2 regions of the Chryseobacterium sp. II3a genome follow, and region 1 is predicted to be linked to the other one. Evidence: riboswitches for the same ligand, from Rfam matches in the RefSeq annotation. Region 1 holds a riboswitch; the other holds the start of a gene.

What was found. Region 1 has a riboswitch for thiamine pyrophosphate ahead of thiM (hydroxyethylthiazole kinase). Riboswitches for the same ligand answer to the same signal wherever they lie in the genome.
Region 2: linked by a shared signal. The riboswitch ahead of thiS (sulfur carrier protein ThiS) and the one ahead of thiM (hydroxyethylthiazole kinase) in region 1 are both predicted to bind thiamine pyrophosphate.

The regions. Positions count from the first base shown of each region.
Region 1 covers NZ_JBYPZJ010000011.1:85,621-101,575, forward strand. The annotation lists gene fahA (fumarylacetoacetase) at 1-240, shown strand, start outside; gene AC3HD6_RS20665 (flavin reductase family protein) at 407-1,228, shown strand; gene AC3HD6_RS20670 (hypothetical protein) at 1,238-1,843, shown strand; gene AC3HD6_RS20675 (Ivy family c-type lysozyme inhibitor) at 1,903-2,418, opposite strand; gene AC3HD6_RS20680 (alpha/beta hydrolase family protein) at 2,513-3,355, opposite strand; gene AC3HD6_RS20685 (HipA family kinase) at 3,655-4,428, shown strand; gene AC3HD6_RS20690 (DUF3037 domain-containing protein) at 4,415-4,798, shown strand; gene AC3HD6_RS20695 (alpha/beta hydrolase fold domain-containing protein) at 4,845-5,849, shown strand; gene AC3HD6_RS20700 (carbon starvation CstA family protein) at 6,044-7,885, shown strand; TPP riboswitch at 7,945-8,037, shown strand; gene thiM (hydroxyethylthiazole kinase) at 8,099-8,896, shown strand; gene thiE (thiamine phosphate synthase) at 8,893-9,528, shown strand; gene thiD (bifunctional hydroxymethylpyrimidine kinase/phosphomethylpyrimidine kinase) at 9,525-10,358, shown strand; gene tenA (thiaminase II) at 10,345-10,995, shown strand; gene AC3HD6_RS20725 (TonB-dependent receptor plug domain-containing protein) at 11,123-13,897, opposite strand; gene AC3HD6_RS20730 (ATP-dependent helicase) at 14,146-15,955, opposite strand, start outside.
Region 2 covers NZ_JBYPZJ010000008.1:109,248-125,202, forward strand. The annotation lists gene AC3HD6_RS17955 (thiamine phosphate synthase) at 1-288, opposite strand, end outside; gene AC3HD6_RS17960 (thiamine phosphate synthase) at 341-922, opposite strand; gene thiC (phosphomethylpyrimidine synthase ThiC) at 919-2,730, opposite strand; gene thiS (sulfur carrier protein ThiS) at 2,755-2,961, opposite strand; TPP riboswitch at 3,019-3,114, opposite strand; gene AC3HD6_RS17975 (RluA family pseudouridine synthase) at 3,198-3,875, opposite strand; gene AC3HD6_RS17980 (hypothetical protein) at 3,881-4,204, opposite strand; gene panB (3-methyl-2-oxobutanoate hydroxymethyltransferase) at 4,214-5,029, opposite strand; gene AC3HD6_RS17990 (Crp/Fnr family transcriptional regulator) at 5,092-5,805, opposite strand; gene AC3HD6_RS17995 (heavy metal translocating P-type ATPase) at 5,895-8,273, shown strand; gene ccoS (cbb3-type cytochrome oxidase assembly protein CcoS) at 8,401-8,592, shown strand; gene ccoN (cytochrome-c oxidase, cbb3-type subunit I) at 8,614-10,875, shown strand; gene AC3HD6_RS18010 (cbb3-type cytochrome oxidase subunit 3) at 10,894-11,094, shown strand; gene AC3HD6_RS18015 (cbb3-type cytochrome c oxidase N-terminal domain-containing protein) at 11,105-11,986, shown strand; gene ccoG (cytochrome c oxidase accessory protein CcoG) at 12,083-13,537, shown strand; gene AC3HD6_RS18025 (FixH family protein) at 13,547-13,999, shown strand; gene AC3HD6_RS18030 (sulfite exporter TauE/SafE family protein) at 13,990-14,748, shown strand; gene AC3HD6_RS18035 (hypothetical protein) at 14,777-15,517, shown strand; gene AC3HD6_RS18040 (Lrp/AsnC family transcriptional regulator) at 15,587-15,955, opposite strand, start outside.

The sequences.
Region 1 (15,955 bases):
TGTAATGTAGAAGTTGGTGATATGTACGCAAGTGGAACGATTTCAGGAAGTGATCCAAAATCTTTCGGTTCTATGCTTGAGTTAACATGGAGAGGCCAAAATCCTTTATCATTAAGCAACGGTGAAGAAAGAAAATTCATTGAAGATAACGATACCGTTACCATGAAGGCCTGGGCCGAAAAAGATGGTGTGAGGGTAGGTTTCGGTGAGGTTTCTGGTAAAATTATCCCAACACTTTAAGATAAAAAATAAACGTTAGATGCTTCGACTTCGCTCAGCATGACATCGCTATAAATATGCTGTAAAATAACAGTTAGTATTAGATTTGTCATGCTGAGCGTAGCCGAAGCATCTTCTTTTTAACATACATTGAATACTTAAGTTTAATTAAGTGCCCAAATAAAATATGAAAACAGTAATTCCATCCGAAATAACCTCCGTACAGCTTCAGACCATTATGCAGACAGCCGTTTCACCACGCCCCATTGCATTGGCTTCTACGGTGGATAAAAACGGTAACAGCAACTTATCTCCATTCAGTTTTTTCAATATGTTCAGTACGGTTCCTCCGATTCTGATCTTTTCACCATCGAGGAGAGTGCGTGACAATACCACCAAGCACACCCTTGAAAATGTATTGGAAGTAGCGGAAGTGGTCATTGGAACTGTAAATTTTCCGATTGTACAACAGATTTCTTTGGCTTCTACAGAATATGAAACAGGAGTGAATGAATTTGTAAAATCCGGATTGACTATGAAAGATGCCGATCTGGTAAAACCCAAACTGATTGAAGAATGCCCTGTAAATTTTGAATGCAAAGTTTTAGAAGTAAAATCTTTAGGCGATCAGGGGGGAGCAGGAAATCTTGTCATCTGTGAAGTTCAGAAGATTCATATCAGAGAAGAATACCTGAATGAAGCCGGAAACCTGGATCAGGAAAAATTGGATATGGTAGCCCGTCTAGGCAGCAACTGGTATTCCAGAAATAACGAAAACAACCTTTTTGAAGTCCCTAAACCCTTAGTAACAAAAGGAATTGGTTTTGATCTTTTACCCGATGCGATCAAATACAGTAAAGTATTTACAGGAAATGATTTGGGAATGCTGGCTAATGTTGAAGTATTACCATCCGGAGAATATTATTCAGAAACAGCTATTCATCTGGATGCACAAAAATTATTACTGGAAAGCAAAATTGAAGAAGCCTGGAAGATTTTAATTAAATAGATCAACCACATGAATAAAAAGATCTTATTCCTTGTTCTATTAATCACTTTACAGTCCTGTCATATTACTCATGTAAAAAAAGATTATGGGATTTACAGTAAATCATTAGTATTTTCAAAAGACAAAAAATGGCTGATTAACAACATCAAAACTGGGGTAGAGTCTTACCACAGAGAAATGATGAGTAAAGAAGTTATGAAACTATTTCAAGATCTAAGCAATGGCAATGCTTTTGATTTAAAAACAGCCAAAGCAGAAAATATAATCCAGAACAGTATTCCATTTGAACCGGAAATGGAAGATCTCGAGACTTTGAAAAACAACTCTGATTTTAATTATCTGGTCAATATTTATACCATGAAAGTCAATAACGGTTTAGATCGTGCAGCTGGCGAGCTGTATGAATATAAAAAAAATGAAACGTTTGCTATGATGGACATCTATGATATTAAAACCATGAAAAAAATATATTCATTGAAAGCATATTCGGAACTTTCAGTGGATAAAGGTGAAAAAGCAAACATTTTCACTCCAACAACCGAAATGATGACCATGAAAAACTTCAGAAGTCTTTTAAAATCTGTAAAAAAGAATGCTGTAAAAATCGAACAATAATTCAATAAAAAAAGGAGTGAAAATTTCACTCCTTTTTTGCTACAACGAACACTAAATAATTATTTAGTATCTAATGTTTTTGAAATGGTAATTTTACCCTTTTCTGCAAACTCAGTTGCCTTACCGTTTTTATCGATGGAAACATTGAGGTTATCATTCTTGGAATCATAGTAAACGAAAGTAGCATATCCAGGGCAATCATGTTGCTTACATCCATGCAGTTTATAGATCCCAGCTTCAGATACGATAGGACTTTCTACGTTGAAATTTTTTATCATTTCATCATAATCTTTTCCTACCAATTTTTTCAATCTTTCAGTTAAATTCTTGTCTTCGAATAATTTGATATCATGAGGATACTTTCCATCATTTTTGGTAATAATTTCAACTGCAGCAGTCTTTGAAGGAGCTGCAACCGAAGCTGAATCTGTCTTTGGTGCCACAGCTGAATCTTTTGGCTGTACCGTAGCTAAGGAGTCTGTGCTTACAGAAGATTCTGTTTTAGCTTCTTTTTTACAGGAAACAACAGTTCCTGCTAATGTTAGCGCTAGTGCGCCCATAATAACTTTTTTCATAATGATATTTAGTATGTGATTATTATATTACAACGTGATTTCTTCTCATTTTATTTTTAAATCTCAATCGTCGAAATTCCATAATAATGATTTTCTATTTTAAATATTGGGTCAAAAAAGCAATACATTTTTCAGTTACAGTCTCCAGATCTTCCGGCAAATGAGAGTCTGTCCAAGGTTCTTTGGCTCCAAAAGTGTGGTTCCCATTTTCGATAAGAAAAAGTTCTGAATTTGGATTCAAAATATGAAGATGTTCAGCATGTTTTACATCTACAGCTTCATCATGCGTTCCATGAATGATAAGCATATACGCTTTAGCCATTTCAGCAGCCCGTTCTACATCAAAACGATGTATATTCTTTTCGTAATCTTCATAAAACTGATAGTAATGAGGCATTTCCTGTTTGGTACGCCCATTTAAAGAATAGTACACACCTTCCTTTTTCCAGTTTTCAAACAAGTCACCTTGTGGAAAACGATCTAAGGTATCTACACTGGCCAGCGTAATCAATCCATTGATTCTCTCATCCTCAAAAGTTTTAATCATAGAGATCCCTCCTCCTCTACTGTGCCCTATCAGAATTATTTTTTCAGAATCTACGTGTGAATTTTGAATAAAATGGTCAATAACAACCCCCAAATCAGATAATTCTTTGGTATAATTGTTATTCCCAAAGGATTCAAGGTCAGCAAAATGATGAGGATCATCTACTGTAGTTCCATTATGAGAAAAATTAAACTTTACAAAAAAGAAACCTGCTTTAGCAAACTTTTCGCCCATTAAATCCCATGCTCCCCAGTCTTTATATCCTTTATATCCATGGACAAAAATAACCAAAGGCTGTTTTTTTTGAGCATCATTATAAAAAGCATCAGCAAGGAAACCTTTTGTTTCTTTATTTTCTAAATAAATATTCTTTTCACTAATCAAATTCATAAAATAATTGGCTTTTATTCAATATCCTTTATATTTAGAATACTAATTGTAATTTATGAAAAAAACTTTACTTTTTTTGTTTTTAATTACGTTTTTTGTTATCTGCAGCCTGCTCAACAGGTGAGAAATTTATTATAAAAATTGATGTTTATCATTCAATAAATAACTGAATATTTTGTCTGAATATCTTATCTCCAAGTACAACAGATCCACAGTATAATAAAGCTTACTCATTTATCTGATGGACTTTATTTTGTTAAGTATAAAGAATTCATTAAAAATAACCTTATTTTTGCTTTATGCAGAATTTAAGAACAGTAACCGTGATGCGTTACATTCTGCCATTGAGAGAAGGAGGCTCACTTCCTGCTCTGGCAGAAGCTGATGATGATTTTAAATATGTCTTAAAATTTCGTGGCGCCGGTCATGGAGTTAAGATGCTGATCTCTGAGTTTATAGGCGGAAGGATTACGGAAGCTTTAGGATTAAAGATTCCTGAACTGGTTTTTATTAATCTTGATGCTGATTTTGGAAGAACGGAAGCGGATGAAGAAATACAGGATTTATTAAAATCTTCCGAGGGGTTAAATCTTGGATTACATTATTTATCAGGCTCTATCACTTATGATCCGAGTGTAAAAATTGATCCGCTTTTAGCTTCAAAGGTGGTATGGCTGGATGCTTTTATTACCAATATTGACCGTACCTTTAAAAATACGAATATGCTGATGTGGCATAAGGAACTTTGGATCATTGATAATGGAGCTTCTTTCTATTTCCATCATTCATGGCAAAATTTTGATGCGGCTGCAAAAACACCTTTCAAATATGTAAAAGACCATGTTCTTCTCCCTAAAGCTCATAAGCTGGATGAAGCAGATAAGTTTGCTCATGAAGTACTGAATGAAACTCTTTTCAGAGATATTGTGAATGCTATTCCTGAAGACTGGTTACACTGGAATGATGCAGATGAAACCCCTGAAGAAATCCGCGAAATTTATTTTCAGTTCATGAAGACCCGATTAGAAAATTCTCAAATCTTTTTAAATGAAGCTAAAAATGCAAGAGGATAAAATATATGAATATGCGGTAATACGCTTAGTACCCAAGGTTGAGAGAGAAGAATTTTTCAATATCGGACTGGTTATGTTTTCAAAAAAGGAGAAATTTATCCGAATAGAATTCTATTTATGTCCTGATAAATTCAAGCTGATGCACAGCAAACTGGATTATGATGATGTCATTCAAAACCTCGAAAGCTTCCAGAAAATAGCCAATGGTGATAAAGAAGGTGGTCCTATTGCCCTGCTTGATATTCCTGAGCGTTTCCGCTGGCTGACTGCTGTAAGAAGTGCTGTTGTACAAACTTCCAGACCTCATCCCGGAAAATCTAAGGATCTGAATTCTACTTTTGGTAAACTTTTTGAGGAGTTAGTAAAATAAGATTCCCTCAAAAAAAAATAGTATGACATTATTTAACTACATATCAATGAACAGGTTTTTTACAAGCCTGTTTTTTATTTTATTTCTAAGTTCTTCTCAGATCACTTTTTCACAGTCATTTTCACAATCCCCTGAAAAAGTTAAACGGGTAAAAAGTACACTTCTACCGAATATAGCAATGGTTTCTGAGAATATTATCTACAAAACAGGTAAAAAGGGAGATTCACTTGCCTTGGATTTGTATACACCCAAGAATTTTTCTGGTAAGCTTCCTGTCTTAATCTATGTTCATGGAGGCGGATGGATAGAAGGCAGTAAAGCCGTTTACACTGATAATTATCTTGAAACAGCGATTGCCAAACTCATGGAAAAACAATATGCAGTAGTTAGTATCAATTATACCCTTCTAAATGACAACATCCACTTCCCCCTTCCATTAGAAGATACCAAGGATGCTGTACGATGGGTAAGAAAAAATGCCGAGAAATATAACTTTGACACCAGCAATATCGGCCTGTTTGGAGCATCAGCTGGAGCACATCTTTCTTTAGTAGCAGCTTATACTCCGGATGATATGTTCAAAGGAAATTCTGACCTATCTCCTTATTCGGCAAAAGTAAATTATGTGGTTGATCATTACGGACCTGTTGAGCTTAACAAACTTTTCCATACCAGATTGGGAACAATTCCGGTAGCTATGGTGGGAATGATCTCCAAAAAGATTGTCAGCTTACAACAAGGCCTCGTAAAAGGTATCTCAGGATATGATTTAAAAAAAGATCAGGACAGAGCCATTGACTATCTAAAAACCATCTCGCCTGCAACTTATACTAAGACTGGTGTTCCAACCTTAATTGTTCAGGGGAACAAAGATAAAATTGTTCCTTTAAGCCAATCTAAAAAATTATACAGAAAACTTAAACATGCAAAAGTAGAGACATCGCTAATTATCATTGATAATGGTGTGCACAGTTTTTCTACAACTGATAAAGCGGCCCTTGATAAAATGGTTGATCAGATGGTTGATTTTATTATCTCCCAAAAGAAATAATATACATTCTCGGAGATAAAACAAACACAAACAACTGTAAATAAAACATTTAAATCAACACAAAATAACAAATATGCTAGATTGATATACATATTCATATTTTTTAACTGAAAAATAATTACCTTGGCTATTGTTTAAATTATTTACAATAAAACAATATTTTAATTATTTATTCATTAAAAAAAATAAGCAATATGGATTCTTTAAATAATATCAATGCACTTACCCTCATATTTGCCTCTGTGCTTATTTTCGCAATAGCTTACCGCTTCTATGGTATTTTTATTGCCAATAAAGTTCTCAGACTTAATGATCAAAATATGACTCCCGCTGTAGAATTTGCAGACGGTAAAGATTATGTAGCCACTAATAAAAATGTACTTTTTGGGCATCATTTTGCAGCTATTGCAGCGGCTGGACCATTAGTGGGGCCTGTTCTCGCTGCACAGTTCGGCTATCTTCCTGGCGCATTATGGATTCTGATAGGCTGTGTACTGGGAGGTGGAGTTCATGATATGGTTGTCCTCTTTGCTTCCGTGAGACACAAAGGACAAAGCCTTGCTACCATTGCCTCAAAAGAAATTGGGAAAGCAACAGGAACAGTAGCAGGTTTTGCAATCCTCTTTATCCTGGTTCTGACCCTGGCAGGACTATCTCTGGCATGCATCAATGCAATGCATGAAGCTTCATGGTCTCTTTTTACTGTAGTGATTACCATGCCTATTGCCATCATTATGGGGCTGATTATGCGTTATAAAAAGAACAGTGTTCTGTTTGCAAGTATCTTAGGAGGTATTCTATTAATTGCCGGAATTATCGGAGGTCATGGGCTGATGCAGAATCCAACTATGAATAGTTTATTTTCATGGAATATTAAAACAATTTCCATTGCCATTCCTTTATATGGTTTTATTGCTTCTGTATTACCGGTATGGCTTCTTTTAGTTCCAAGGGATTACCTTTCCACTTATTTAAAAATAGGAACTATTATTATGCTGGCTATCGGGGTAATTGTTATACATCCTACTGTACAGATGCCTGCTATCACAACTTTTGTAAATGGTGGAGGCCCCATTATTGGAGGACCGGTACTTCCTTTTATTTTTATTGTCATTGCCTGTGGAGCGATTTCCGGATTCCATGCTGTGATTGCTACAGGGACAACTCCCAAAATGCTGAATAAAGAAAGAGAAATTCTTTTTGTAGGCTACGGGGCCATGCTTGTAGAAGGTTTTGTAGCATTAATGGCACTTATTGCAGCCTGTACACTGATGCCGGGGGATTATTTTGCCATCAATACCCCAAAAGAGGCTTATGATTCATTCCTTGCAACTCATCCTTCTCTACATGGCGTAGATATAGATTATTATTCACAGAAAATTGGAATTGACCTCTATGGCAGAACAGGAGGTGCCGTATCCCTTGCGGTTGGGATGGCTCATATCTTCAATAAAATACCATATATGGATCAGCTGACGGCCTATTGGTATAATTTTGCGATTATGTTTGAGGCTGTGTTTATCCTTACAGCTATTGATGCAGGAACAAGGGTGGGACGTTTCTTTCTACAGGAAATGCTGGGATCTGTAGTTCCAAAATTTAATGATAAAAACTGGATTCCCGGAATCATTATCAGCAGTCTTCTTTTCACTTTTGCCTGGGGATATCTGGTGTATACAGGGAATGTAAACAGTATCTGGCCGTTATTTGGAATCAGTAATCAGCTATTGGCAGCCTGTGGACTTATTGTCTGCACAACGATGCTGATCAGGATGAACAGAGGGAGATATGCATTATGTTCAGCTATTCCCGGAGTTTTTATGGCCGGAATTACATTCTGGGCAGGCTATATTCAGGTAACCTCTATATATATTCCCAAAGAACAGTATTTGCTTGCTGCATTAGCGGCGACAGCAATGGTCCTTATGCTTATTGTATTTATGGGAGCCTTTAGAAAATGGTATCAGTTACTACAAATTAACAAAACAGAAATTGATCATTATGGAGAACCGGTGAAAGAGCTGGTAGAGAGATAATGTACTTTCTACAAAATCTGTTAAAGGTTTTTGCTTCCTCTTATAATTTTTATACATTTGTTTTGCTTTAGGGGTATTCTGAAAAGAATTGAGAGAGTCCCTTTGAACCTGATACGGCTTACACCGACGTAGGGAAAAGTAAAACGACATGATTTCTTATGTCTTTTTGTTCCGGATTTTTTCCTAAAGCTATTTTTATTTATAATCATAACAATGAAAAATAATCTTTGGGAACAAGTTCAACTTGTACGACAAAAGTCTCCCCTTGTTCATAATATAACCAACTATGTGGTCATGAACAATACAGCCAATGCTCTTTTGGCTGCAGGAGCTTCTCCGATTATGACACACGCCCACTCTGAAATCAAAGACATGATCAACATAGCCCATTCAGTGGTTATTAATATTGGCACTCTCGATGAATACTGGGCTGACTCTATGCTTATGGCCGCTCAAACTGCTAGCATCCTCCATAAACCATGGGTATTGGATCCGGTAGGTGCAGGAGCGACTTCTTTTCGCGATCAGATATTGCATCAGCTGTTACAATTTCATCCTACAGTAATAAGAGGTAATGCTTCTGAGATTATCGCACTCGCTAAAACCAATACAAGAGCAACCAAAGGAGTAGACAGTACCGCAGCAAGTAATGATGCTGTGGAAGCTGCACAAATTCTGGTTAACCAATATAACCCGATTGTATGTATTTCGGGTGAAACAGATATTATTATAAGCCAACATCAATCTATACGGGTCAAAAACGGGCATCCTCTCATGACCAAAGTAACGGGTCTGGGATGTTCTGCAACGGCATTAATCGGAGCATTTATAGGGGTTACAGAAGATAAGGTAACGGGTACTGCCGCTGCAATGTCATTATTGGGAATAGCAGGCGAACTGGCTGTTCGTGAGAGTAAAGGCCCGGGCAGTCTTCAGCTTCATTTGATAGACAAACTCTACAACATTACAGAAGAAGAATTTACCAGACATTTGAAAATTGAAATATCATGAGTATCAATACTTTTCCTTACTCATTATATCTGGTAATTTCTGAAGCAGATTGTATGGGGAAAAACTTTCTGGAAGTTGCAGAACAAGCGATCTTAGGAGGTGTGGACATGATACAGCTTCGTGAAAAAAAAGACAGCACTGAGGTATTCCTTCAAAAGGCCCTACAGCTTATAGAAATTACAGATAAATATGGTGTCCCTCTTATCATCAACGATAATATCACCGTTACTGAAAAAGTAAATCCAGCGGGAATACATGTTGGTAACAGCGATGCAACTCCTCAAGATTTAAGACAACGGTCTTTGATCAGAAATAAAATAATTGGCTATTCTATAGAACACCTGGATCAGCTTTACAACGAACAAACTACAGTTGCTGACTACCTGGGAATAAGTCCTGTTTTCAAAACAAAAACCAAAACAGATACTATTACAGAATGGGGATTGGAAGGTATTACTCAAATCAGACAGCTTACAGAAAAACCTTTGGTCGCGATAGGCAACATTCAACTGAATAATGCAAAAGCCGTCATCAATGCAGGAGCAGACTGCCTTGCTGTAGTTTCTGCTATATGCAGTGCTGCTGATCCTCAAAAAGCAGCATATGAATTAAAAAATGAAATTGTAAAATGAAAAAATACAAATATCCTTCAGTATTAACTATTGCAGGTTTTGATGGAAGCGGCGGTGCCGGTATTCAGGCTGATATTAAGACAGCTTCTGCTTTAGGCTGCTTTTCAACATCAGTGTTAACGGCTTTGCCTGTACAAAATACACAAGGAGTACGTAAAATATACCCTATTCCTGTAGAAGCTGTTGCTGATCAAATAAAAGCAATTCTGGACGACATTGTTCCTGATGCTATAAAAATAGGAATGGTTCATACACCTCAACTTGTAGAGACCATTGTTTCCACATTAGCAGTATACCCTAAAATACCTATTGTCTTTGACCCTGTAATGGTTGCTACCAGTGGACACCGTTTAATTGAAGATGAAACCATCACAGCACTCACTACATTACTTTTCCCCATTGCAGATGTCATCACTCCCAATATGGATGAAGCTTCTATTTTAGCTGATATGAAAGTAGAAACGCTGGAAGATTTATACACTGCCGGAAAAAAAATCAAAAACCTGGGTTGTAAAACAATTCTCCTTAAAGGCGGTCATCAGGAAACCTCAGAGATTACATCATTATTTTATGATGAACATGAGAATTTCCATTCTTTCAAAACAATAAAATTGAATACTAATAACACCCACGGTTCAGGCTGTACACTTTCATCTGCCATTGCTTCCTATATTGCTCAGGGCAAATCTCTTTACGAGGCAGTTTCTCTGGGACAACAATATATCTACCAGGCCATAGAAAACGGAATAGATGTACAAACAGGTCATGGAAACGGACCGTTGAACCACTTTTTTAATCCTCAAAAACTTATCAAAAATGAAATGGTCTGAACAAACCTGGAACGCTATAGAAAAACATTATCAATCGATCCTTGATATGCCTTTTATCAAAGAGTTATCCGATGGTAAACTACCACAGGAAAAATTCCGCTTTTATATGGCTCAGGACTCTTTATATCTGGAACACTTTGGAAGAACGTTATCACTCATTGCGGCAAAGATTACTGATCTTCAGGATGTACTCACTTTTATGCGTTTCGCTGAAAATGCCATTATAGTAGAAAATGCTCTGCATGAATCTTACTTCAAAGATTTTGGCTTGAGTGATAAAGGGGTTTTAGAACCTGCCTGCCACCATTATATTCACTTTCTGAGAAGTACGGCAGCTCTGGAATCTGTGGAAATTGCAGTTGCTGCAGTCCTTCCTTGCTTCTGGATTTACCGTGAAGTTGGAAATTATATTTACGAGATTCAAAATACGGTGAACAACCCATATGAAAAATGGATTGCCACGTATGCCGGAGAAGAATTTTCAGCAGCAGTGGATGAAGCCATTGCCATCTGTGATAAAATAGCTGAAAATAGCACCGAAGAAACCAGAAAAAAAATGACAGAAGCCTTTATCACTGCATCAAGAATGGAGTATCAATTCTGGGAAGCTGCTTATGATTTGAAGACTTGGGAGTAAGGAAGTTATTGAAATCTTTATTATTGTCTGGAGATTCTTTTAACAGATGATTCAGAATGATAGTTTTTACTATAATAAAAAACGGAACCCACTTTTAGGTTCCGATTTTTATACCTCTCAATTTTGATTAAAAATTGAAATTAAGTCTTGTAAACACATACCTTCCGTTCTGCCCAAATTGTGAAGTAGAACGGGAGTAAATAAACTGATCGTTGTTACTTGAAGCTGGTAGATTTTTGGTAGGATAAATATCAAACAGATTATTAACCCCTACAGTCAGTCCTACATTTTTTGTAAACTGGTAGGCCGCAGAAATATCAGTAATGATTTTATCTCCTATTGTTTGATGTTCATTAAATTCAATGATTCCATCTCCGTTAGCATCAAGAACATCTGCCCCGGTTACTTTCCCGAAATAAGTATTTCTAAGATATAAACTTGCTCCTTTCCATGTAAGCGTATGGGAGAGACTTGCTTTCACTCTAGGCACAGCCTCTTCCAGATAAATTCTAGATTTTTCAGAGAAATAAACCTTTTCAAGAGCAGGAGATTTCAGCAGTCCTGCAGAGTGAATTTCACCTACCTGTTTAGTCTGGTTCAGGTTGATGGCAAAATTATTATCCAGTTTTACCCCTGAAAATCTTGCGTTATGAGCAATAACAATATCCAACCCTTTTGTTTCCGTATCTATAGCATTGGTGAAAAACTGAGCGGCATTCACATTTAATTTATCAAATTCTTTTTGAGCATCCGTAGGCACATCTTTTCTTAAAAACTGATCCGTAAGAATGATTCTGTTATCAATTTTTGTAAAATATCCGTCTGCTGTGAAAGTCAAATTCACGGATGGAATTTTATAGGTAAATCCTAAACTGGCAGATTTTGACGTTTCCTGCTTCAGTTTTGGGATATTCAACTGTGCAGCCAATTGAGAATCATTGCTGTATGTTCCTACTTCTAGAAGCTGGCCTCCTGTAAATAATGTAGAAGTTACATTATAATAAATCTGGTGAATAGATGGTGCTCTGAATCCTGTAGATCCTGCAAACCTCACATTGAAATTAGGAGCAACCTTGATTCTTGAAGCCAATTTATAGTTAAATGTAGATCCAAAATCTGAATAGTTTTCATATCTCGCAGCGGCATCCACCAATAACCAATTCGTAAAGTTCAATTCTACATCTGCGTAAGCTGCCAGTGACTGTCTGTTTTTGTTAACGGCATTTTCAGGTCTGAATCCACTGAATACCTGTGAACCTCCCGGAAGAGAAGCTCCAAAGAAATCTGTAGGTCGCTGGGTAGCATTGTTCCACTGATTTCCCAGGACATCATACGTGGTATAAGACGCTTCTTCACCTGCTGTCATTTTAAAGTTTTCAAAGCGGTGTTCTCCTCCAAATGCCACATTCAATCCTTCCAGTACATCATACTTTTTAGAGAAATCTAAATTGATGGTATTTTGGGTAAACCTTAAGCCTCCGGCATCAAATTCATTAGGAGAAGCAAATCTTAAAGAAGTATTCCCAGTATTTCTGATATTATAGGTAAACGAGTTCTGCCCAAAAGTATTACTGAAATCAATATTCCATCCTTCCCATTTTCCTTTTACACCTGCTGCTAGTGAGATATCCTGAATATCGGTTCCGATCTGTGGCAGATAACCATTAGGATATAAACCTGTAAAAGTTCTGCTTTCTCTTGGTCTTCTGTAAAATCCTCCGGAAACACCATGTCTTAAACTATATCCACCAAAAGTATACACTTTCCAGTTATCACTTACAGGAACCTCGGCATTGATAAAAAGCTGGTGATTATTAAGCTTAGACTGCCCCACCTGCATGTTGAAATCTTTTCTGGTAAGGCCTCTGTATGCCAATTCCTGATCAGTAACATCAAAATTTAATAAAGACTGAAGTCCTTTCTGAATAACATTTCCCGCTCCATCTTTTATATCCTGAATAGTAGTGGCTCCCTGTATACCAGCCAATTGGCCAGGGGTAAAATAGTTTACCCCTTGAGCATACTGATGAACATAATCGATAATCTGTTGCGAATTGGGAGTATTATTGATATTACTAAACAGAGAAGAAAGGTTCACACCATCTTTCAATGCACGCTGTTCAATAGCATTGTAAGCATTATAGATTGCGCCTGATTCTGTTCCCGCTCTATAGGTAGGATTTCTGAACTGTGAGGACCAGGTGATATTGAAAAAACCGCCTTTCGTTCCGATTTTATTTCCATAGTTCAGGTCTAACTGAATATTCTGGCCGTCAAAATTTCCGGTATGGTCATTGGCCGCAGGCGTTAAATTTCCACCATAGCTGATCTGTCCGGTTAATTTTCCGGTATCTCTTTTTAATTCAAGATTCATCACCCCTGCAATAGCATCCGAACCATATTGTGCCGCCGCTCCATCTCTTAAGACCTCTATTCTGTTCAGGGCAAAGGAAGGAATAGCATTTAAATCGGTTCCTACAGTTCCTCTTCCCGGTGTTCCGTTGACGTTGACCAATGCAGAAGTATGTCTTCTTTTTCCGTTAACCAATACCAATACCTGGTCTGGTCCTAGTCCTCTCAGCTGGGCCGGATCCAAATGGTCTGTTCCATCAGAATTGGTTTGAACGGTAGAGGTAAAAGAGGGTGCAATGGCATTCAGAATTTGTCCGATATTAGACTGTGGAAGTACAACTGAAGCTTCTTTCAGGTTGAATACATCCACAGGAACCGGACTGTCTGCCTTCGATCTTGCTCCGGCTCTGGATCCCAGAATTACAACTTCTTCTACTTTATTGGTTTGAGTACTGTCTTTTTTTGTATTGCTGTCTTTCTCTTGTCCATAGGTAAAAACTCCCAGAAAAAAGAGAACAGAAGCAGAAAGAATAGTTTTTTTATTTCTCATATCATTTCGTCAATTTGATTAGACATTCATGTTTTTTGCAGGTGCAAATGTAAAACATATTAATTAGTCTATAAAATCAATAGACTTTGTTTTTATAAAAAATGATCATCGTTTCTTTCTATCCCTTATTTAAAATTACTATTTTTTTAAATACATGACAGCAATTCTCAATAAAAAAACGGATCCATAAAAAATGGAACCGTTTTAAAATTTTATAAAATAGGTCTCGGTTTGAGAAACTTTTAGGATTAAATTTTTGTAAGCTTAGCGTACTTCAAAATAAGATTCTTTTCACCTTCATGCATGAATACCACTTTTGCTTTGATATTCTGAGGATCTGTACCATCCAGGAAAGTAACCTCTCCAATCCCGAAACGGTCATGTCTCACTTTATCCCCTACTTCAATATCCTGAGAAGAAGCTCCGCTAGGATTGATGATTTTGGCCGTGCTTACCGGTTTCAGTTTTCTTACTTCCTGAGCAGGCTTCGCATTATCTTCCCCTCTGTTAAGCGTCTTTTTTTCTACCTTTTTGAAAGATTTTATTTCTGACGGATGTTCATCAAAAATATTGGATTTCACCCCTGAGTTATTGATAAATCTTTTCTCCATCGCAGGATTAAGGAATTCAATATACTCGTCATCAATCTCACTCAGGAATCGTGATGGTTCTGCATCTGTAATTTTACCCCACTGAAAACGGGAAATGGCATAGGAGAAGAATACCTGTTTTTCTGCTCTGGTTAATGCTACGTAAAACAATCGTCTCTCTTCTTCAAGATCTTCTCTGGTGGCCGAACTCATAAAGCTTGGGAAAAGGTTCTCTTCAAGGCCTACCAAGTGAACCACTGGGAATTCAAGACCTTTGGAAAGGTGAATCGTCATTAATGAAACCATATCATCTTCCAATTCCTTATCCTGAGTATCTGCAGAAAGCGCAATATTTTCCAGGAAATTGGAAAGACTCGGGTCTCCATCTTCCAGCTGTATCTGCTCTTCAATAAATCCTTGCATAGAGTTCATTAATTCCTGAACGTTTTCTACTCTTGAGATCCCTTCCGGAGTCTGATCATCTTTCAAAAACTTGATCAAACCACTTCGTTTAGCTACTTCCATAGCCACACTGTAAGCCGTTTCTGTTTTTAACAATACCTGGAATGCCTTGATCATAGACCAGAAATCATTCAGTTTGTTTAAAACACCATTATTAAGTCCTAGCTGAGGAGCATACATGGGCAGGTTATCAAGAACTTTTGATACGGCAATATTTTGAGCATCCGCAAAAACGATCAATTTGTTCTGTGTAGTTTCTCCAATTCCTCTGGTAGGATAATTAATGATTCTCATCAATGCTTCCGAATCATTTTCATTGATTAAAAGACGTAGATAACCAATTAAATCTTTAACCTCTTTTCTTTGGTAGAACGAAAGACCACCATATACCTTGTACGGAATATTTTTACGTCTCAGTGCATCTTCAAATGCTCTGGTCTGAGAGTTGGTTCTGTATAAAATAGCGAAGTCACTATATTTTCTTTGATCACGGTTACGAAGTTCCCAGATATTTCCAGCGACAAAGTTCGCTTCATCTGCATCAGAAAGGGAACGATAAATTTTAATTTTGTCTCCCTCTTCATTATCACTGAAAACATTTTTCTTAAACTGCTGTAAGTTTTTAGCAATAACAACATTGGCTGCATTCACAATATTCTGTGTGGAACGGTAATTTTGTTCCAAAGAGACTGTAATGGCATCCGGATAATCCTTTTTAAAATTCAGGATATTATAGATATTGGCTCCACGGAAAGAGTAAATAGACTGGGCATCATCTCCTACCACACAAATATTTTCAAACTTTGAAGCCAGTGCTTTCACAATAAGATACTGAGAGTGGTTCGTATCCTGATACTCATCTACCATGATATATCTGAATCTGTCCTGATATTTCGCCAATACTTCAGGGAAACGCGTCAACAATTCATTGGTTTTCAACAATAAATCATCAAAATCCATTGATCCGTTTTTGAAACATTGCTCAACATATCTCTGATAGATCTGT
Region 2 (15,955 bases), on a different contig from region 1:
CTCGCCTAAAATAATTCTTGCTTCTTCAGTAGAACCATCACTTAATCCTAAATGAACCCCATCAGCATCTATGATTTTTGCTAATTGAACATTATCATTGATGATACAAATTGATTGATATTCTGAACAAAGCTGTTTTGAAACTTCACAAAGGCTCATTAATTCATTTTCAGGGGCATTTTTCCAACGGATCTGTACCCATTTTATCCCATGATCTAAGGCTTTTCGGATATTTACTTCCTGTTCCTGCCTCGTATTTCCTTGTGAGATATATTGTAATTTTTCCATATTAACTATGAATGTGTTCCCAATAAAGAGGGCTGATTTATAAAATTATTCTCTATATAATTCTCCTGCATTTTCTAAAAACAGATAAAGGTTCATCACTTTCCCAAACCGCTCCTAATAAAGCTACACCATCTACTCCAAGATCAAAGACTTCCTGAATACGATCCACATCAATTCCTCCTAAAGCCATCAGCTTTACATCCGGATTGTTTCTTTGTTTCAAACGTTCAATCACTTTTGAATCAATTCCATATCCTTTTTTGGAGATACTTGGAAAGAATGGGCTTATGAAAGCATATTCCCATTCTTTTTCCAAATCATTAAAAGTGGTCATATCATGAACAGAGGTTGAAATTGTATTTCCATTCATAAAAGGTCTATATTTTCCCTCCCTTCGGTCTTCTTCTCTAAAGTGAAATCTTGGAATTCCATAGTCTTTTCCAAGGTCATAATAACTGTGTAGCACTAATTGTCCATAAAATAAAGAATCAATACTGTTGATAAATTCAATCATTTCATTCCGGCTGATCCATGGTTTTCTGATGTGAAGCAAATCCAGCCCATCGTGAAACATCTGATTGATGATCGCTGATTCATTAGGAACTGAACTTTCAGGAGTGATGACGAGAATCATATATAAATTTCCTTTCCATTTTCTATAAACTCCTGCGATTTATCGAACATTCCCTGTTCAGCAGATTCACGGATTTCCTGAGTGATCTTCATAGAACAGAATTTTGGTCCGCACATAGAACAGAAGTGAGCGATTTTAGCTCCATCAGCAGGAAGCGTTTCATCATGATAAGCTCTTGCCGTATCCGGATCTAATGAAAGATTGAACTGGTCTTCCCATCTGAATTCAAATCTTGCTTTACTTAATGCGTTATCTCTGTATTGTGCGCCTGGATGTCCTTTTGCTAAATCTGCAGCGTGGGCAGCTAATTTGTAAGTAATTACCCCCACTTTCACATCATCTTTGTTCGGAAGACCCAAATGTTCTTTTGGTGTTACATAGCAAAGCATTGCACATCCGAACCATCCGATCATAGCAGCCCCGATTCCTGATGTAATATGATCATAGCCCGGTGCAATATCTGTGGTTAAAGGCCCTAATGTATAGAAAGGAGCTTCATCACACACTTCCAATTGTTTTTCCATGTTTTCTTTAATCATGTGCATCGGAACGTGTCCTGGACCTTCAATCATCACCTGTACATTATGCTTCCAGGCAATTTTTGTCAGCTCACCTAATGTTTCCAGTTCTGCAAACTGTGCAGCATCATTGGCATCAGCAATAGAGCCCGGACGTAGACCGTCTCCCAAAGAGAAAGCCACATCATATTTCTTCATGATCTCACAAATCTCCTCAAAATGAGTGTATAAAAAGTTTTCCTTGTGATGGTAAAGACACCATTTCGCCATAATAGAGCCTCCTCTGGATACGATTCCTGTTACTCTGTTTGCCGTTAAATGAATGTATCTTAGCAAAACTCCGGCATGAATAGTGAAATAAGAAACTCCCTGTTCAGCCTGTTCAATCAATGTGTCTTTAAAAACCTCCCACGTTAGATCTTCCGGTACTCCTTTTACCTTTTCAAGTGCCTGGTAAATAGGAACGGTACCAATGGGAACCGGACTGTTTCTGATAATCCACTCTCTTGTTTCGTGGATATTTTTTCCTGTGGAAAGATCCATAATGGTATCTGCTCCCCATCGGCAAGCCCAAACTGCCTTTTCCACTTCTTCATCAATACTTGAAGAAACAGCACTGTTTCCAATATTGGCATTGATTTTCACTAAAAAGTTTCTTCCAATAATCATCGGCTCACTTTCAGGGTGATTGATGTTATTTGGAATAATGGCTCTTCCAGCCGCAATTTCGTCTCTTACAAACTCCGGAGTGATCTTACTTTTAGGAGTATTAGCACCAAAGCTATTTCCAATATGCTGGCAGGCCATTTCTTTCGGAACCGACTGCAATTGTTCTATTCTTTGGTTTTCTCTGATGGCGATATATTCCATTTCAGGGGTGATAATGCCTTGCTTCGCGTAATAAAGCTGGGTAAGCTCTTTTCCTTCCTGAGCCACTTTAGGTTTATGATCGTAGGAAAAACGTAATGCATCAAGTTTTGGATCTGCCAGACGTGCTTTACCGTATTCTGAGGTAATTCCATCCAAAATCACAACATCTTCTCTGTCCAGAATCCATTGCTCTCTTATTCTTGGAAGTCCTTTCTGAATATCGATGGTTGCATTTTCATCAGTGTAAGGCCCTGACGTATCATAAATGGTTACCGGAGCATTTTCTTCAAAATTTCCATTAGTCAGCTTGGTAGGGCTAAGTTGTATTTCACGCATTGCTACATTGATAGGATGAATTTTTCCTTCAACATAAATTTTCTTTGAGTTCGGAAATGGCGAACATGTAATTGAATGAGCCATAAATATGGGTATTAAGTATGAGAATTATCCGCCCTGAGTGGCAGTAATGATTAAAATTGAATCCAGATTATTAAGGGAAGTTTCCGCCCAGGCAGACAGCGGAATAATACGATTGTTGATGGCTACAGCAATACCTTTCTTCTTTCCAGGTAACTCCATAGCCAATAATGCTTCCAGATTTTCAGGAAGTATATCAAATGTTTTTCGGGTGTGGTTGATTATAAGTTCCATTCCTAATGATTTAAATATACTTTAGGAATGGCCATTATTGTACAATAGAATGTACAGCAAAAGTCATCTACTTTTCCCTACGCTGGTATGATCCAGATCAGGTTCAAAGGGTAAAGTCTCAGTCTGTATGAACAGACACCCCTAAAGTGTGGGACGAAGTTAGTTATTTTTTGAGAATGGGCAAAATCAAATTTTCCGGAAACAAAAAATCCCGCTTTTCAGCAGAATTTTCTTTTTTATTCTTCGCAAGCTCTCCAAACCGCATCATTCTGTGGAACAGGAGCTATAATTTCAATGTTTTCTTTGGTAACAGGATGAATAAATTCCAATTTTCTTGCATGAAGATTAATTCCTCCATCCGGATTGGAACGTGGAGAACCGTATTTTAAGTCTCCTTTGATAGGAATACCTGTCTTAGATAGCTGAGCCCGGATCTGATGATGTCTTCCGGTTTCAAGATCTATTTCGAGAAGCAAATAGTTATCTAAAGTCTTGATCACGTTATAAGTCAGGATTGCTTCTTTAGCTCCTTCTGTCGCTTTTGGGAAAACAATTGCCTTATTATTCTTCTCATTCTTCTTTAAATAATGAACGAGTCTTTGGCTCTGTGGAATCATCTCCTTTCCCACTACCGCCCAATACGTCTTTTTAACTTCACGATTCTTCACCATTTGAGTAAGACGGGAAAGCGCTTTTGAAGTTTTGGCATAAATCACCAAGCCTGAAGTGGGGCGATCTATACGATGAACCAAGCCGAGAAAAACATTCCCCGGCTTAGCATCTCTTATTTTTATAAAATTCTTGATAGATTCCAATAGTGATTCATCACCGGTCTTATCACCTTGTACAAGCTGACCGACTTTCTTATTCACTACCAGAAGGTGGTTGTCTTCATATACAATCTGCTCCTTCATTCAGTCTATCTATTTCTGTTTCTATTTGACATTGAAAGGATAATCCCCGCCAAAAGACCAATTGTTTTAAGTCCTGCAATCATTGAACTGTCCGGAAGCAATGCTCCAACTACACAAACTCCTGCTGCTGCATACATTGCATACATAAAGTTTTTATTGGTAAGCATTGGCGCCTGAATAAAGAAACTTGCTCCTATCAGCACATAAAATACTTTTCTGGAAAGCAAGTGATTGATTTCAGGTGAAAATAAATTGAACCAGCCTATAGCAAGACAGATTAATGCTGCAATAGATAATATTCCCTGGGCAGATTGTTGTTGATTTTGCATGAATTAATTTTAATAACTTTCGTTTTGGTTAGGGAACTCTACGCTCTTCACATCTTTTACATATTGAGAAACAGCTCCTGTAATTTCTGTGTAAAGGTCTAGGTATCTTCTTAAAAATTTCGGGCTGAAACCTTTGTTCATTCCTACCATATCATGATATACCAACACTTGACCATCACAATCAGCTCCGGCTCCAATTCCAATAGTAGGAATAGAAATACTCTCAGTCACTTTTTTAGCAAGTTCAGCAGGAATTTTTTCCAATACTACAGAAAAACATCCCAGTTCTTCTAAAAGCTGTGCATCAGCAATCAGTTTTTCAGCTTCTGCTTCTTCTTTTGCTCTTACTTTATACGTTCCGAATTTATATATAGACTGTGGAGTTAATCCTAAATGTCCCATTACCGGAATCCCAGCATTGATAATTTTTTTAATAGATTTTGAGATCTCTTTTCCGCCTTCAATTTTCACGGCATGAGCGCCTCCTTCTTTCATCATTCTTACAGCAGACTCTAAGGCTTTTTCAGGGTTACTCTGATATGTTCCGAATGGTAGGTCTGCTACTACTAAAGCTCTGTCCGTTCCTCTTACCACACTTTGAGCATGGTAGATCATTTGGTCTAATGTAATAGGTAATGTAGTTTCAAAACCTGCCATTACATTGGCTGCAGAGTCTCCAATCAAAATAGCATCTACTCCACCTGCATCTACCATCTTTGCCGTGGTAAAATCATAAGCAGTAAGCATTGTTATTTTTTCCTTGTCGAATTTCATTCTACGCAAGGTTTCAGTCGTAACTTTTTTAATTTCAGAGTGAACAGACATAATTTATCTATTTTTAAAAGTTAAAAAGTCGGCCATTTAGCCGACTTAAGTTTTTATGATTTTTACAAAACTACGTGACCGAGTTTCATGAGTTTATCGTGATTCAGAATCTTAATGTTTCGTCCGTCAACTTCTATCAGGTTATCCTGTTTGAACTCTGAGATCAGACGGATGGCACTTTCTGTAGCAGTACCAATAATGTTGGCAATTTCTTCTCTGGTTAAAGAGATCTTGATAAACCCTTCCGGGTCTACCCCTAATTTCTGTTCTAGAAGCAGCAATATTTCAGCCAGCCTTTCTCTTACCGTTTTCTGGGCAAGGAACGTGATGGTATTGGAAGATTCTCCTAATTCGTAAGAAATTTTCTGAAGCATTACGAAAGACAATTGCGGATCTACCTCCAAAAGATACATAAAGATATCTGCTGGTAAGAAAACACATTCAATGTCTGTCATAGCTTCTGCTTTGGCCTGGAAATTTTCCCCGCAAAGCAAAGAACGATAGCCGATAATATCCCCTTCTTTGATAAATCTTAAAATCTGATCTTTCCCAAATGCTCCTGATTTTGAAAGTTTAGCGGCTCCTTTTTCAAGAACGAACACCCCTTTTGGAGTCTCTCCATCCTCGAAAATAGTATCGTGTTTCTGAAAACTCAATCTTTTTTTACCGTTAATATATTTTTCAAAATCTGCGCTAGAAAGTCTTTCCTTAAATGATTTATCATTAAAAACTCTGGCGAACCTCTCTTCAATGGCTATCTGTTGTTCCTGCGGCATTTTATATGATATTTATCACAAAAATAGAACTTTTTAACTCGATAAACAAAAAAAATTGTTATAATTTTGTAGTTCAATAATTTAGGGAGGTGAGCGAGAACTGTTTTCATTGTGGTCAAGGAATAGAAAAAGAGAGAATTTTGTTTGATGAAAAGACTTTCTGCTGCAATGGCTGTAAGTCTGTTTATGAAATTCTGAATACAAACAATTTAAGTAATTTCTATGAACTTAATAAAGGAGCAGGAATTCGTCCGGGCGATGAAAGTTCTACTCAATTCGCTTATTTAGACACTCCGGAAATTTTTGAAAAGATCACAGATTTTTCTGAAGGAAACACCAGCCTTGTTACCTTTAAAATCCCTGTAATTCACTGTTCTTCCTGTATCTGGTTACTAGAAAGCCTTCATACCCTAAATCCTTATATTAAGTATTCACAGGTTAACTTTACCAGAAAGACCTTACAGATCTCATTCAACCATAATGATCTAAAATTAAGCGAACTAGCTAATTTCTTAACCAATTTAGGATACAAACCTGTTATCAGTCTTGAAACTGCAGAAAAAAATGTCGACCATCTTGATAAATCACTTCTTGTAAAATTTGCGATTGCAGGTTTTGCTTTCGGAAATGGAATGTTTTTAGCATTCCCGGAATATGTAGGAGGTGAAGATTACTGGATGGAACATTATAAAGGACTTTTCAGAGTTCTGATGTTCTTACTGGCATGTCCGGTCGTATTTTATTCTGCTTCCGATTATTATAAATCCGCCTGGTATGGTTTAAAAAATAAAATCGTTAACATTGATGTCCCAATTGTATTAGGAATATTCGTTCTCTTCGGAAGAAGTATTTATGAAGTGGCAACAGATTATGGCCCAGGATATTTTGATACCCTATGTGGTCTTCTTTTCTTCATGTTGATGGGAAAACTGTTCCAGAAAAGAACGTATAGCGCTCTTTCTTATGATAGAGATTACAAATCATTTTATCCTATTGCCGTAACCAAGGTAGACTTTGAAGGAAAACAGGAAAACATCCTTCTTTCTGAAATAAAAGTAGGTGACAGAATTCTAGTTAGAAACCAGGAAATCATCCCGGTAGATGCTATTCTGATCAACGGAGAAGGAAATATTGACAACAGTTTTATCACAGGAGAAAGTGAAAGCATCAGCAAACAGCCTGGTGACAAAATTTTTGCAGGAGGTAAGCAGGTAGGATCATCACTGGAACTGGAAGTGATTAAAGATGTGGATCAGAGTTATCTTACTCAGCTTTGGAACAAAGAAGCTTTCAAGAAACACGAGACCGGCCTAGATACCCTGACTAACAATATCAGTAAATATTTCACCTTCATCATTTTAGGCATCGCTTTAATTTCAGGAATTTATTGGGCATTCATCGATTTAGAGAAAATGTTCCAGGTTATTTCAGCAATTCTCATCATTGCATGCCCTTGTGCGCTTGCATTGTCTGCCCCATTCACTTTTGGGCACATTATGAGGATTTTAGGTCGAAATAAGTTTTATGTAAAAGATACTTTAACGATTGAAAAAATCGCCAAATTAGACACTATCGTCTTTGATAAAACAGGAACCATTACCCACAGAAAAAAATCCAACATCAGGTACGAAGGTTCAGAGATTAATGAATTTGACCAACTGAATATCAAAACATTATTAAAGAACTCCAATCACCCTCTTTCAAAGTCTCTTTATGAATTTATAGAGCTTAATGACAACTATTTCCCGGTTGAAAACTTCCAGGAAATTTCAGGAAAAGGCTATGTAGCAAGCATAAGAGGAAATGATTATAAAATCGGTTCTGCCCGCTACAACAATCAGGAACCCAAGAATCTTGAAACCGCGGTTTACATTAGCAAAAATGACGAATTTTTAGGAAAATTTATCTTTAAGAACGAATACAGACCAAAGCTTAAAGACTTATTTAATAAACTCACCAACTACAAAATATTTATTTTGAGCGGGGATAATTCCTCAGAAGAAAACCAGCTTAAAGAACTCATTCCAAACTACAAAGGAATGGCTTTCAACCAGAGCCCGGAAGACAAACTGAATTATATCAAAAACCTTCAGGATCAGCACATGAAAGTGGCTATGCTAGGAGATGGACTGAATGATGCAGGAGCATTAAAACAGAGTAATGTAGGGATTGCCATCGCTGATGATACTAACAGCTTCACCCCCTCTTCTGACGTCATTATGAATGGTGAAAAAGTAGTTACTTTAGACAACTACCTGAACGTTTGTAAAGGCTCGATTACTATTGTGAAAATGACATTTATAATCAGTTTTCTTTATAACATCGTTGGGTTAAGTTACGCTGTTACAGGCCACATGCATCCGCTTTTTGCTGCAATTATCATGCCTGTAAGTTCCATTACAGTAGTTACTTTTACTACAGTTTCAACTTGGATACTAGGTCGAAAATACTTCAAAAACCGGGCTTAAACCCGCTTATTTAGACTGATTTTAAATTAGCTGAAATCGGCATTTCGTGATGAATGTCATTATTTTTCACTAAATTTGAACCCCGAAAATAGGTTAATTTTGTTGTCCAATGGATATTCTATATTTAATGATCGTCTGCAGTGTTTCTTTAGCTGCGATCTTCCTGGTCGTATTTATAGTGTATGCCAGAAAAGGGCAGTTTGAAGATGATGAATCTCCTGCTGTCAGGATCCTTTTCGATGACGAAGTCAAGGAAAAAGATGAAACTGGCGACAAAAATAAAGACGAGAAAGAAATAGGAGAAAATAATAAAAATTGAGAAAAATAGTGAATAGTTGATATGGAAACACAAAAGTTTAGTTATGACAATAGTATTGTCCGTGCGTTCCTCTATGCGACCATTATCTTTGGTTTCATAGGATTTACGTTCGGGCTTACGGCGGCATTAATGCTTTTCTACCCTGAATTACCTGAATTCTTATTCGGTACAGATGATACAACCATTAAAAGTTTGGCATCGGGTAATATTCAAGGGTTAATAAACACTCATGGAGCGTTTGGTTTTGGTAGAATCAGAATGTTGCACACCAATACCGTGATCTTTGCGTTCGTGTGTAATATTGTTTATGTAGGGGTATACTACTCTACGCAAAGATTATTGAAGACAAGAATGTATAGTGATACATTATCTTGGATTCACTTCTGGACATGGCAGTTTATGATTGTTGCTACGTTCATTACCTTCTTTATGGGTATTAACACTTCTAAAGAATATGCTGAACATGAGTGGCCGATCGACATCCTGATTGCATTCTCATGGATCATTTTCGGGGCTAATATGATTCTCACTATTTCAAAGAGAAGAGTAAGACACCTTTATGTTGCTATTTGGTTCTATCTTGGAACTTGGGTAGCAGTAGCAATGCTTCACATTTTCAACAACCTTGAGGTTCCATTATCTTTCTCTGGCTGGAAGTCTTATTCTGCATATGCAGGAGCAAAAGATGCCATCGTACAATGGTGGTATGGTCACAATGCAGTAGCATTCGTATTGACAACTCCGGTTCTAGGTTTAATGTATTACTTCTTACCAAAAGCTGCAGACAGACCTGTATTCTCATACAAACTGTCTATTATTCACTTTTGGTCACTAATCTTCGTATATATCTGGGCTGGTCCTCACCACCTTCAGTATACCGCTCTTCCAGCATGGGCACAGGCAGTAGGAACTGGTTTCTCTATTATGCTTATCGCACCATCTTGGGGAGGAATGTTAAATGGTCTTCTTACTTTGAGAGGAGCTTGGGATAAAGTAAGAGAAAATCCTATTCTTAAGTTCTTCGTAGTAGCTGTTACTTGTTATGGTATGGCGACGTTTGAAGGTCCGCTTTTAGCAACTAAAAACATCAACAAAATTGGCCACTTTACAGACTGGGTTATCGGTCACGTACACTTAGGAGCTCTTGGATGGAATGGTTTCATGGCATTCGGGGTTATCTATTACCTGGTACCAATTATGTGGAGAACAAAACTTTGGTCTGTAAAATTAGCTAACTGGCATTTCTGGTTAGGTACTTTAGGAATCATTTTCTATGCAGTACCAATGTATATTTCTGGATTCACACAAGGATTAATGTGGAAGCAATTCAACCCGGATGGAACATTATTATGGAAAAACTGGTTGGATACAGTAACTGCAATTATTCCTTACTTCAAAATGAGATTCTTAGGAGGGCTATTCTATATTTCTGGAGCTATCCTAATGATTGTTAACGTAATTGCTACCGTAAGAAAAGGATCATTCCAGAAAGAAGTTCCTGCTGAAGCACCAGCATTAGCAAATATTGGTAACAAACGTAAAGAAGGAGAAGGATTCCACCTTTGGTTGGAAAGAATGCCATTACTTTTAACAGTATTATCATTATTTACTATTTCCATCGGAAGTATGGTAGAAATTATTCCTACTCTTACTCTTAAGAAAAGTGTCCCTACAATTTCTGCGGTAAAACCTTATTCACCGCTTGAGCTTGAAGGTAGAGATATTTATATCCGTGAAGGATGTAACGCTTGTCACTCTCAGATGATCAGACCGTTCAGAGATGAGATTACAAGATTCAACGGTAAAAACGGACAGTACTCTAAAGCTGGAGAGTTCATCTATGACAGACCATTCCTTTGGGGATCTAAGAGAACAGGACCAGATTTACATAGAGAAGGTGGTAAAAACCCAAGCTCTTGGCACTATAAGCACATGTATAACCCAAGATCTACTTCTGCAGGTTCTATCATGCCTCGTTACCCTTGGTTAATTGCTACTAACTTAGACAGATCTAAAATGGTAGATAAAATGAAGCTTATGAAGAACACATTTGATGTTCCTTATACAAAAGCTGAAATTGATTCTGCAGATAAGTGGGCAAACAACCAATCGGCAAAAATTGTAAAAGATATCTTCTCTGAAGCAAATGACTTGAAAGAAGCTTATGCTAAGAGACCTCAGGGAGAATTAGAGAAAAAAGAAATTATTGCTCTTATTTCTTATCTTCAAAGATTAGGAACAGATATTAAAACAACTGAAATTAAAACAGCAAGTAATAACTAAAAACATTAAAAGGTTAGTATGATTCCTCAGAACTTTAAAGATATATTATCCAATACAGAAAATGCTGGCTTCTACCAGACACTGGCTCTGATTTTCTTTATGCTGTTCTTCGTAGCTCTGGTAATCTATGTTTTTAGCAAGCCTAAGAAATATTACAAAGAGGAAGAAGAAGCTCCCCTAGGAGAGGATGAAGACGACGATTTTAATTTAAAAAATTAAACTATTTTTTATGAAACAAAGAACACCTGTTGTTGTAAACATCTTGATAATAATCGGACTTTTAATAGTTTTTTATTATTTGTTTGTACAGAGTTATGCGTTCCTAGCTTCGCCTTACTTCTGGGGAACTGTTGTGATAGCTGGTATCCTTGCCTTTATCCACAGTGCTATTGGAGATTTAGTTGAAAATAACAAATTCAAAAAATTATCTCCGGAAGAGAAAGCGGCTTATTTAGCTGAAAAGAAAATTCCTTTCTTCAAAAGAATGTATGCAGCTGCCTTTAAAAAGCAATCTGATACAGAAGAAAAAGATATCCTTATTGACCATGGTTTCGATGGAATCATGGAGTTGGATAACCAATTACCAAAATGGTGGGTAGGTTTATTCTATTTTGGGACTGCTTTTTGTATTGTATATATTGCAGCTTATTCTTTCACAGATTTCGCTCACCCGTTAAGCGAATATGAAAAAGAATACAAAGAGCAATTAGCAAGCATTGAAGAATATCAAAAATCTCAGCCTCCTGTAACGATTGAAACAGCTAAATATTCAGCTGATAATATCGCAGAAGGTAAAGAATTATTCAAAACAAACTGTGCATCTTGTCACAAAGAAGACGGTAGTGGAGGTATTGGTCCAAACCTGACTGATAACTTCTGGATCAACCAGCCTGAGAAGACGTTATTCAAAAACGTATTCCACATGGACTGGAATGGTTCTCCTACTAACCCAGCGATGAGAGCATTCGGTAAAAATGGAGAAGTTTCTGGAGCTGAAATTGAAAAGATTGCAGCCTATGTATATCACATCAACCAGGAATTACCACCAGTGACTCAGGCTCAAGGAGGAGCAGCTCCTCAAGGAACTGAAGCACATTGGGAAAAAGAATAATTTAGAAAAATTAGAAACATATGAAAAAAACATAATTTGTTATTACCTTAAAAATAGTAACGAATTATGTTTTTTCTTTTTTAAACACATTACAATATGTCAGACATAGAAGAAATAGAAGTACGAGGCGGACAGGGACAGGTTCTGGACCCTGAAACTTACAGAGATTCTATCGGGACAATGGAGCAATCCGGTAAAAGAAGATGGGTTTTTCCAAGGAAACCAAAAGGGAAATACACCAACTATAGAAACATTGTAAGCTATCTATTATTAATCATTTATTTTTCATTACCGTTCATCAAAATCAATGGTAACCCATTGTTGATGTTCAATGTGATAGACAGAGAGTTTTTCATCTTTGGACAGCCTTTCTATCCACAAGACTTTTTTATCCTTACTTTAGGTGCCATCGCATCTTTAATTTTTATTATCGTTTTTACGATTGCATTCGGAAGAATTTTCTGCGGGTGGATTTGCCCTCAGACAATTTTTATGGAATCTATCTTCCGTAAAATCGAGTATCTGATTGAAGGTGACCGAAACAAGCAAATGAAGCTGGACAGACAGGAGTGGGACAGTGAAAAGATCTGGAAAAGAACTTTGAAATGGTCTGTTTATATCATTATTTCACTCATCATCACCCACTTTATGTTTATGTATATTGTGGGATATGAAGAGGTATTCAAAATTGTTTCTGAAGGGCCGTTTGCCCATCCTACCAACTTTATCGTAATGATTCTCCTTACCGCTGCCTTTTACTTTGTATTTGCATGGTTCAGAGAACAGGTATGTACATTGGTTTGCCCATATGGCCGACTACAGGGAGTATTGATTGATAAAGATACAATCAACGTTTTCTACGACTTCAAAAGAGGTGAGAACAGATCAAAATGGAGAAAAGGGGAAGATCGAAAAGCAGCTGGAAAAGGAGATTGTATTGATTGTCACCAGTGTGTAGTAGTATGTCCTACCGGAATTGACATCAGAGACGGACAACAGCTGGAATGTATCAACTGTACAGCCTGTATTGATGCCTGTGATGAAGTGATGGAAAAAGTAGGTCTTCCAAAGGGACTTATCAGATATGCTTCTGAAAACGAGATTGAGAAAGAAACGCCATTCAAGTTTACGGGAAGAATGAAAGGATTCAGTATCTTCTTGTTCATTTTGGTAGGATTCTTAGGATATCTATTGTACAGCCGTGGAGAAATGGAAGCTAAATTCATTAAACCAGCAGGAAGTACATTCTTTGTGAAAGAAGGAAAAATTATCAATACTTATAATTATACTTTCCTGAATAAGACCAATGAGAAAAAAATCGTTACCATCAAGGTAATAGATCCTGCACATGGTGAAATCACTTATAGTGCATCAAGTAAAATTCCTGTAGATAGAGATAAAATTTCTAAGGGGACCATCAATATCAGTTTCCCAGAAGATGAAATGAAACTTTCCAAACAGAATATTACAATCGGAGTTTATGACATGAAGGGTAAACTTATCGATTCTTATCAAACTTATTTTGAAGGACCATTTAAATTACAATTTTAATTAGACAAAATGAAGAACTTTAGTTGGGGACACGGTGTTGTAATTGCATTATTAGCATTTATTATTTTTATATTATCCATGATGTTTCTTTTCCCGAATGGGCAAAAAAACTCTGAAATGGTTACTGATAATTATTATGAGGAAGAATTACAATACCAGGATGTAATTGATGCCAAAAAAAGGGCTGATGAACTACAGGAAAAACCAGTATACAGCCAAGATGCTAATGGAATTAAAATCGTTTTTCCAAAAGATTATACTTCTACAAACACTACGGTAAAATTTGTTTTAAACAGAACCGACGATCAGAATTTAGATATCAAAAAATCTGTAGAGCTTGATGGCAACCAGTCATTCATAATACCTGCACAGGTATTGAAAATGGGGAATTATACCTTAAGACTGAGCTGGACAAAAGACAAAACAGACTACCGAATGGACTATGATGTGATATGGAAATAGGACTTGTCATATCGGCTATTGCTTTAGGCTTTGCTTCCGGTTTTCACTGTATCGGAATGTGTGGCCCTATTGCTTTATCGATGGGATTAACAAAAAAACAAGCAGCCAATTTTTATCTCCAAAATCTTACCTATCAATTCGGAAGAATTTTCACTTATTCATTATTAGGTGCACTTCTCGGCATTATAGGGCAAGGATTTGAAATGGCAGGATTTCAGAAATACCTGACCATCACGGCTGGTATTCTGCTTATTATTATGGCTTTATTTTCATTTGGTGGAAAAGACTTTGCTTCAAAGATTCCTTTTCTGTCCAAATTTTTATACTCTGTAAAGTCAAATCTAGGGCGGGTACTACAAAAAGCAGACTACCGTTCAAGATTTACAACTGGGATTCTTAATGGTTTCTTACCATGTGGAATGGTTTATATGGCACTTACAGCAAGTCTTGCTGGAGGGGGAATATGGCAGGGAGCTTTATATATGGCTTTATTTGGTTTGGGGACCCTTCCGTTCATGTTCGCCATTGTTCTGGCTGGAAACCTCATGAATCAGGCTTTCAGAACAAAGGTTTTAAAGGCTGTACCTGTCATTATGATTATTTTGGGGGGACTTTTCATCCTTAGAGGTTTAGAACTGGGTATTCCTTATGTTTCACCAAGAGCTGAAGCCATGACAATCTCTAAAGATCACAATGGAGCCAATTGCCACATTGAGGGACATGACCACTCCTCTACTAACTGTCATTAAAAGCAGATTTTCCGTTTATTCCATTTTCATGAAGAAAATATTTTTTTTATTACCAATAGGTCTTTTTATATTACAATCATGCAATGTAAGTTCCGAAATTATCTATCATAAGGATGCCACTTCCACTTCCGTAACTGATATTGATATGAGAAGATTTTTGGCAGAAGTAAGAGCCGCCACACCGGATTCTTTGAAAGATAAAGATGAATACAGTGACCTAAATAAATATCCCGCTGCCTGGACAAACCTTCAGGAACTGGAACAAAAGAGCAGAGAGGTAAAAGACACCAATCCGGAACACATCAGAATCATGAAAAAGATCTTCATGAAGACCAACAGGGAAAATGAGGTCCCTACAGGTGTTTCCTTAAAAACAGAACATTTTAACCAGGATGATTATATTATTCTCAGCAACTATCTCAAAACAGAAAAATTACCTGTTGAACAGAATATTTTTAATCCCTGGGATGGAAAAGTGCTCACCATCAATACAGAAAATTTTAATCTAAAAAATATTCAAGCATCAATAACATCAAGTCGTACCAAAGATGATCCTCAAAAAATAGAAGGAATGATGATGATGTACTTTAATAATATCAGTACTACCCTGAAGTTTGAGAATAAAGTGAAATCAATTACAGGAAAGCATGACTGGCTGAAACAGATTGATGATTATACGTTAAAGATCACTTATGATCTTAAAGCCTTATATGAACAGGAAGCAGCATTTAAAAATTCAGATCAAAAGATTATCATTGTAACAGAATAAACAAAATACCAGAATAGCCATAGTTTATAAATTATCAAAAACTGAATTTCTCTTTTGAAAAATAAAAGATTATGGTTCCAGAGGAAACGCTGTAACACTTTTCACCTCAGATAAGGCAAAATATGTATGAACTGTATTCACATGCGGAAGTAAGGATAGTTTATACCGCAGGAACAAATTATAAGCGTCCATATCTTCTGTAACAATGCGAAGTAAAAAATCATACGAACCTGCAATCTGGTAGCATTCCATGACTTCAGGAAGCTTAACAACTTCTTTTTCAAATTCCTGAAGAACATCAAAAGTATGGGCTTTCAAAAAAACCTGGGAAAAAGAGATTAATCCTAGTCCCAATTTATGTCTATCTAAGAGTACTACTGTCTTTTTAATAAATTCGTTAGCTCTGAGTTTTTTAACACGTTCATGTATAGCGGCAAT